2 regions of the Streptomyces sp. NPDC053560 genome follow, and region 2 is predicted to be linked to the other one. Evidence: predicted binding sites of a transcription regulator. Region 2 holds the regulator's gene; the other holds the start of a gene.
The links. The regulator HspR, encoded in region 2, represses chaperone genes until heat shock. The targets are predictions, from matches to a motif close to TTGAGNNNNNNNNNCTCAA.

Region 1: a site for HspR is predicted at 1,394-1,412, ahead of lon (endopeptidase La). Genes of this name have one in related genera too.

The regions. Positions count from the first base shown of each region.
Region 1 covers NZ_JBITXI010000006.1:71,956-75,359, forward strand. The annotation lists gene ACIGQF_RS15740 (response regulator transcription factor) at 1-455, opposite strand, end outside; gene ACIGQF_RS15745 (spermidine synthase) at 580-1,284, opposite strand; gene lon (endopeptidase La) at 1,435-3,404, shown strand, end outside.
Region 2 covers NZ_JBITXI010000017.1:58,397-61,800, forward strand. The annotation lists gene grpE (nucleotide exchange factor GrpE) at 1-559, shown strand, start outside; gene dnaJ (molecular chaperone DnaJ) at 599-1,786, shown strand; gene ACIGQF_RS33300 (heat shock protein transcriptional repressor HspR) at 1,789-2,247, shown strand; gene ACIGQF_RS33305 (hypothetical protein) at 2,346-2,750, opposite strand; gene ACIGQF_RS33310 (TIGR03618 family F420-dependent PPOX class oxidoreductase) at 3,128-3,404, opposite strand, start outside.

The sequences.
Region 1 (3,404 bases), on a different contig from region 2:
ATGCCGCTGCGCGGGGTGTGCGCGGCCAGCGCGGCCCGCTCGACGCGGCGCAGCAGGACGTGCACGCGGGCGGCCAGCTCCCGCATGGAGAACGGTTTTGTCATGTAGTCGTCGGCGCCGACGCCGAGGCCGACGAGCATGTCCGTCTCGTCGTCCCGCGCGGTGAGCATCATCACCGGGACCGGCCGCTGGGCCTGCACCCGGCGGCACACCTCCAGGCCGTCGAAGCCCGGCAGCATGATGTCGAGGACGAGCAGGTCGGGCTGCCAGGCCTCGGCGGTGTCCACGGCGGAGGGGCCGTCGACGGCGGTCTGCACCTGGAAGCCCTCGGCGCGCAGCCGGGCCGCGATGGCGTCCACGATCGTCGGGTCGTCCTCGACGACGAGCACTCGCCGCTGTGCGCCGGGCGTGGCCGCCGCCGCGGCGGCGCCGTGGGTGGTCTGAGTCTGGTCCATCGCCCGCCCCTGAATTTCCCCGTGCGTGGTCGCGTTACTGACTGGTTGTGCCGACCTGCTGACCCGGTGTACCGGCTGGTCGCACACTGCTGGCAGCAGCGTAAAGGCACGATGAGACCCGCGGCTACGCGCGTTTCCTCGCGAGGTGGACCACGTCGGGGACGCCTCGGACAACGGGGATCTCTTCGGTGCGAACCTCGCTGAACCCCACATTCCGGAGAGCGGACTCGAAGGCGGCGGAGGGCTGCGCGGACCATACGGCGAGCACTCCGCCGGGCGTCAGCCGGTCCCGGCAGGCCGCGAGACCGGCCGGGGAGTAGAGGCCGCCGTTGTCCTCGGTGACGGTCCAGTCCGGCCCGTTGTCGATGTCCAGGCAGAGCGCGTCGAAGGTCTCGGCACCGGCTCCGTCGCGTACGTACGCGACCAGGTCGGCCGGGACGATCTCGGTCCGCGGATCGGCCAGGGCCGGGCCCGACACCGCGTCCAGCGGGCCCGAACGGTGCCAGTCGACCACCGCCGCCTCGCGCTCGACGACCGCGATCCGGCCCCAGCGCGGCTCCTCCGCCGCGCGGGCCAGGGAGAACCCGACGCCGAGCCCGCCGATCAGTACGGACGGCCGCGCGCGGTCACCGGGCAGTGCGGCGAGCGCCGCGTCGACGAGCAGCCGTTCCGACCGTCCGTCGGAGGTGTCCATCAGGAAGCACCCATTGGCGATGATCTCGAAGTGCGCGCCCCGCCGCCGCAGCACCACCTCGCCGAACGGTCCGTCCCGGCGCTCCAGCGTGACGGGCGCCTCATCGGTCTCGAAGGGGGCTGACAGGGCTGACATGGGTGCGGGGCCTCCGGGGTCGTGGGTGCCGGGCGCCCCCACTGTACGAGCCCGCGGTTGATCGCTCACAGCGAACACGGCACGGGGAACATCCATCGGCTCATGAGCATTGAGTGAGTACAGCTCAACTTGCCTGCCGAAGGGGAGATCATGGCTTCGACGTCCACACCGCTCACCCTGCCCGTGCTGCCCCTCGACGACGAGGTGGTCCTGCCGGGCATGGTGGTGCCGCTGGACCTGTCCGACGCGGACGTACGCGCCGCGGTGGAGGCCGCACAGGCCGCCGCCACACCCGGTAACAAGCCACGGGTGCTGCTCGTTCCACGGGTCGACGGCAAGTACGCCGGCATCGGCACGCTCGGCAAGGTCGAGCAGGTCGGCCGGCTCTCCGACGGCGACCCCGGCGCGCTCATCCGCGGCCTGGGCCGCGTGCGGATCGGCTCCGGGACGACCGGGCCCGGCGCCGCCCTCTGGGTGGAGGGCACCACGGTCGACGAGACCGTCCCGGACCCCCTGCCCGGTGCCGTCACCGAACTCGTCAAGGAGTACAAGGCGCTGGCCACCAGCTGGCTGCGCAAGCGCGGCGCCTGGCAGGTCGTGGACCGCGTCCAGCAGATCGAGGACGTCGGCCAGCTCGCCGACAACTCCGGGTACTCGCCCTTCCTGACCACCGAGCAGAAGGTGCGCCTCCTGGAGACCACCGACCCGGTGGCCCGCCTGAGGGACGCCACCGAGGCGCTCCGCGAGCACCTCGCCGAGCAGGACGTCGCCGAGTCCATCGCCAAGGACGTCCAGGAGGGCGTCGACAAGCAGCAGCGCGAGTTCCTGCTCCGCCGCCAGCTGGAGGCGGTCCGCAAGGAGCTGTCCGAGCTGAACGGCGACCCGGACGACGAGAGCGACGACTACCGCGCCCGCGTCGAGGCCGCCGACCTGCCCGAGGACGTCCGCAAGGCCGCCCTCAAGGAGGTCGACAAGCTGGAGCGGTCCAGCGACCAGAGCCCCGAGGGCTCCTGGATCCGCACCTGGCTGGACACCGTCCTGGAGCTGCCGTGGAGCGAGCGCACCGAGGACGCGTACGACATCAAGGGCGCCCGCGCCGTGCTGGACGCGGACCACGCGGGCCTGGACGACGTGAAGGAACGCATCACCGAGTACCTGGCCGTCCGCAAGCGCCGCGCGGACCGCGGCCTCGGCCTGGTCGGCGGGCGCCGGGGAGGGGCCGTACTGGCCCTCACCGGCCCGCCCGGCGTCGGCAAGACCAGCCTCGGCGAGAGCGTGGCCCGCGCCATGGGCCGCAAGTTCGTCCGCGTCGCGCTCGGCGGCGTCCGGGACGAGGCGGAGATCCGCGGCCACCGCCGTACGTACGTCGGCGCGCTGCCCGGCCGCATCGTCCGCGCCATCAAGGAAGCCGGTTCCATGAACCCGGTCGTCCTCCTCGACGAGATCGACAAGGTCGGCTCCGACTTCCGCGGCGACCCGGCCGCTGCCCTGCTCGAAGTCCTCGACCCGGCGCAGAACCACACCTTCCGCGATCACTACCTGGAGGTCGAGCTCGACCTTTCCGACGTGGTCTTCCTCGCCACGGCCAACGTCCTCGAAGCGATCCCGGAGCCGCTCCTGGACCGCATGGACCTGGTCCGGCTGGACGGCTACACCGAGGACGAGAAGGTCACCATCGCCCGCGACCACCTGCTCCCGCGCCAGCTGGAGAAGGCCGGCCTGGAGACCGGCGAGGTCGTGATCGAGGACGCCGCGCTGCGCAAGCTCGCCGGCGAGTACACCCGCGAGGCGGGCGTACGGAACCTGGAGCGCGCCATCGCGCGCCTGCTCCGCAAGGTCGCGGCCCAGCACGAGCTGGGCGAGCGCGAGCTGCCCTTCACGGTCGGCACGGACGAGCTGCGCCCGCTCATCGGGCGGCCGCATCACGTCCCGGAGTCGGCGCAGGACCCGGAGGAGCGGCGTACGGCGGTGCCCGGCGTGGTGACCGGCCTGGCCGTGACCGGCGCGGGCGGCGACGTCCTCTACGTCGAGGCCTCGCTCGCCGACGCCGAGACCGGCGGGTCGGGGCTCCAGCTCACCGGCCAGCTCGGTGACGTGATGAAGGAATCGGCACACATCGC
Region 2 (3,404 bases):
CGCCGACAAGGCGGGCCCGGCCCCGGCCGGGGACGCGAACCAGGACGCCGGTCTGGTGGCCCAGCTGGACCAGGTGCGCACCGCGCTCAACGAGCGCACCGCGGACCTCCAGCGACTCCAGGCCGAGTACCAGAACTACCGCCGGCGGGTCGAGCGGGACCGGGTGACGGTCAAGGAGATCGCCGCGGCGAACCTCCTGTCCGAGCTCCTGCCGGTACTGGACGACATCGGCCGGGCCCGCGAGCACGGCGAGCTGGTCGGCGGCTTCAAGTCGGTCGGCGAGTCGGTGGAGACGGTCGTCGCCAAGCTCGGTCTGCAGCAGTTCGGCAAGGAGGGCGAGCCCTTCGACCCGACGATCCACGAGGCGCTGATGCACTCGTACGCACCGGACGTCACGGAGACGACGTGCGTCGCGATCCTGCAGCCGGGGTATCGGATCGGCGAGCGAACGATTCGCCCCGCGCGGGTCGCCGTCGCCGAGCCGCAGCCGGGCGCCCAGCCCGGCAAGGCCGAGGAGAAGTCGTCGGACGAGGAGAGCGGTGGCCCGGACGAGGGCTGACGTGAACAGCAGGACAGTACGGGAGGAGGGACGTCGGGGATGAGCACCAAGGACTTCGTCGAGAAGGACTACTACAAGGTCCTCGGCGTCCCGAAGGACGCCACCGACGCCGAGATCAAGAAGGCGTACCGCAAGCTGGCCCGGGAGAACCACCCGGACGCCAACAAGGGCGACCCCAAGGCCGAGGAGCGCTTCAAGGAGGTCTCCGAGGCGAACGACATCCTGGGCGACCCCAAGCGCCGCAAGGAGTACGACGAGGCGCGGGCGCTGTTCGGCAACGGCGGCTTCCGGGCCGGTCCCGGCGGCGCGGGTGCCGGTGGCGGCAGCTTCAACTTCGACCTGGGTGACCTCTTCGGGGGTGCCCAGGGCGGCGCCGGCGGTGCCGGCGGTTTCGGCGGCGGCCTCGGGGACGTCTTCGGCGGCCTGTTCAACAGGGGCGGCGGCGCGGGCACGCGTACGCAGCCCCGTCGTGGTCAGGACGTCGAGTCCGAGGTGACGCTCAGCTTCACCGAGGCGGTGGACGGCGCCACGGTCCCGCTGCGGATGTCCAGCCAGGCCCCCTGCAAGGCCTGTTCCGGCACGGGCGACAAGAACGGCACCCCGCGGGTCTGCCCGACCTGCGTGGGCACCGGCCAGGTCAGCCGGGGCGCGGGCGGTGGCTTCTCGCTCACCGACCCCTGCGCCGACTGCAAGGGCCGCGGTCTGATCGCGGAGCACCCCTGCGACGTGTGCAAGGGCAGCGGCCGCGCGACCAGCGCGCGCACGATGCAGGTGCGCATCCCCGCGGGCGTCTCCGACGGCCAGCGGATCCGGCTGCGCGGCAAGGGCGCTCCGGGTGAGCGCGGCGGGCCCAACGGCGACCTGTACGTCGTCGTGCACGTCGACGCGCACCCGGTGTTCGGACGCAAGGGCGACAACCTCACCGTCACCGTGCCGGTCACCTTCCCGGAGGCCACGCTCGGCGGCGAGGTGAAGGTGCCGACCCTGGGCGGTCCGCCGGTCACGCTGAAAATACCGGCCGGGACACCGAACGGCCGGACGATGCGTGCGCGCGGGAAGGGTGCGGCGCGCAAGGACGGCACACGGGGCGACCTCCTGGTCACCATCGAGGTGGTCGTGCCCAAGGACCTCAGCGACAAGGCGAAGGACGCGTTGGAGTCCTATCGCGAGGCGACCGCGGGTGAGGACCCACGGTCGGAGCTCTTCCAGGCCGCGAAGGGAGCTTGATGATGGACAGCCGGGGCGGGCGTCGGAGTCGTAATCCATATGAACTGACCGATGAGTCGCCGGTGTACGTCATCTCCGTCGCAGCTCAGCTCTCCGGCCTGCACCCGCAGACGCTGCGCCAGTACGACCGGCTCGGTCTGGTCTCCCCGGACCGTACGGCCGGGCGCGGCCGGCGGTATTCCGCCCGTGACATCGAGCTGCTCCGCCAGGTGCAGCAGCTGTCGCAGAACGAGGGCATCAACCTCGCGGGCATCAAGCGCATCATCGAACTGGAGAACCAGGTCGCGGCGCTGCAGCAGCGCGTCGCCGAGCTGCAGAGCGCCGTGGAGGGTGCCGCAGCGGCGATCCAGCAGCGGGAGGCGGCGGTGCACGCCAGCTACCGCCGGGACCTGGTGCCGTACCAGGACGTGCAGCAGACCAGCGCGCTGGTCGTGTGGCGGCCGAAGCGGACGTCCGAGTAGCCGCTGTGCTTCGAGGGGGCGGGCCGGGTTCTTCTGGACCCGGCCCGTTCGCCTTTCCCGCCGCACGACACGTCCGTACGACGGGAAGGGTGGCCGGGTCAGCAGCCGTTGTACCCGGCCGTCGGCATCGACAGCCGCCGGTGCACCCGGGACTTCATCTCCGTGGTGTAGACCGGCTCGGTGCCGTCGGCGGTCTCCAGGCGGATGCCGGCCGCGGCACAGCGGGCGGTGAACTCGTCGGCGGAGTCGACGGCGTTCTCCAGGGCGCGCCGGTTCGGTACGACGAAGACGTCGACCAGCCCCGCCTCCACGTCCTGCCACAGGGCGCAGTGGTCGACGCGCAGTTGGTGCAGGCTCAGCCGGCAGGTGAGGCGGTAGTCGTGATCCTCGGCCCAGCGGGCGCACATCTCGTGCTGGCTGCGGTCGTCCACCAGGAACGGATCGTCATCCAGCTCGGCGAGCGGCATCAAGCACGCGATCGCCGTCACTCGCACCGCATTCATCCTGCCCCCCGGGACCCGGCGACTGTGGGAGTGACGATACCGCTGTGAGCGGAGCGCGGCTGCGGCGCTGTGCCGGGCGGTGAGGCGTATCCGCAGGCGTGGCAGATCTTCCATCCGTCCTGGTTGACGGCCAGTTGGCCGCCGCAGCGCGGGCACGATTCGGCACGGGCGCTTCGGTCCGGGGTGGGGGAGGTATTCCCGTGTGTCGTGCTGGTGCGCTTTGCTGACCTCATCTGGCCTCCAGCTGACGTATTCGGCCCGTAATGGATCGAATGGCGCGCGGGCCTGGTCACATATTCACTAGCAGGCTCAATTGAAGATTCGGAAGAACGCGGTCCGATTTCGGCCACGCACGGCCGGCGTGCGGGCCGGGATCCTCAGCCCCGTCCCAGCATTTTCGTCACCCGGATCTCGATGACCACGCGCTCGGGGTTGGGCCGCGGCTGTCGCTCGTACCGCACGGCGTACCGGGCCTCCGCGTCCCGCACGCTCGCCTCGTCCGTACGGACCGTGGCCAGGCCCTCCAGGGTCGCCCAGCGCCGCCCCTGCATCTGGCACACCGCGGCGCGCGCGCCGCCGTCGCCCGCCGCCAGGACGTTGCGGACCTTGGTGCCGCCCTTGCTCGTGATCACGCGGGCCAGGCCCTGCTCGTGG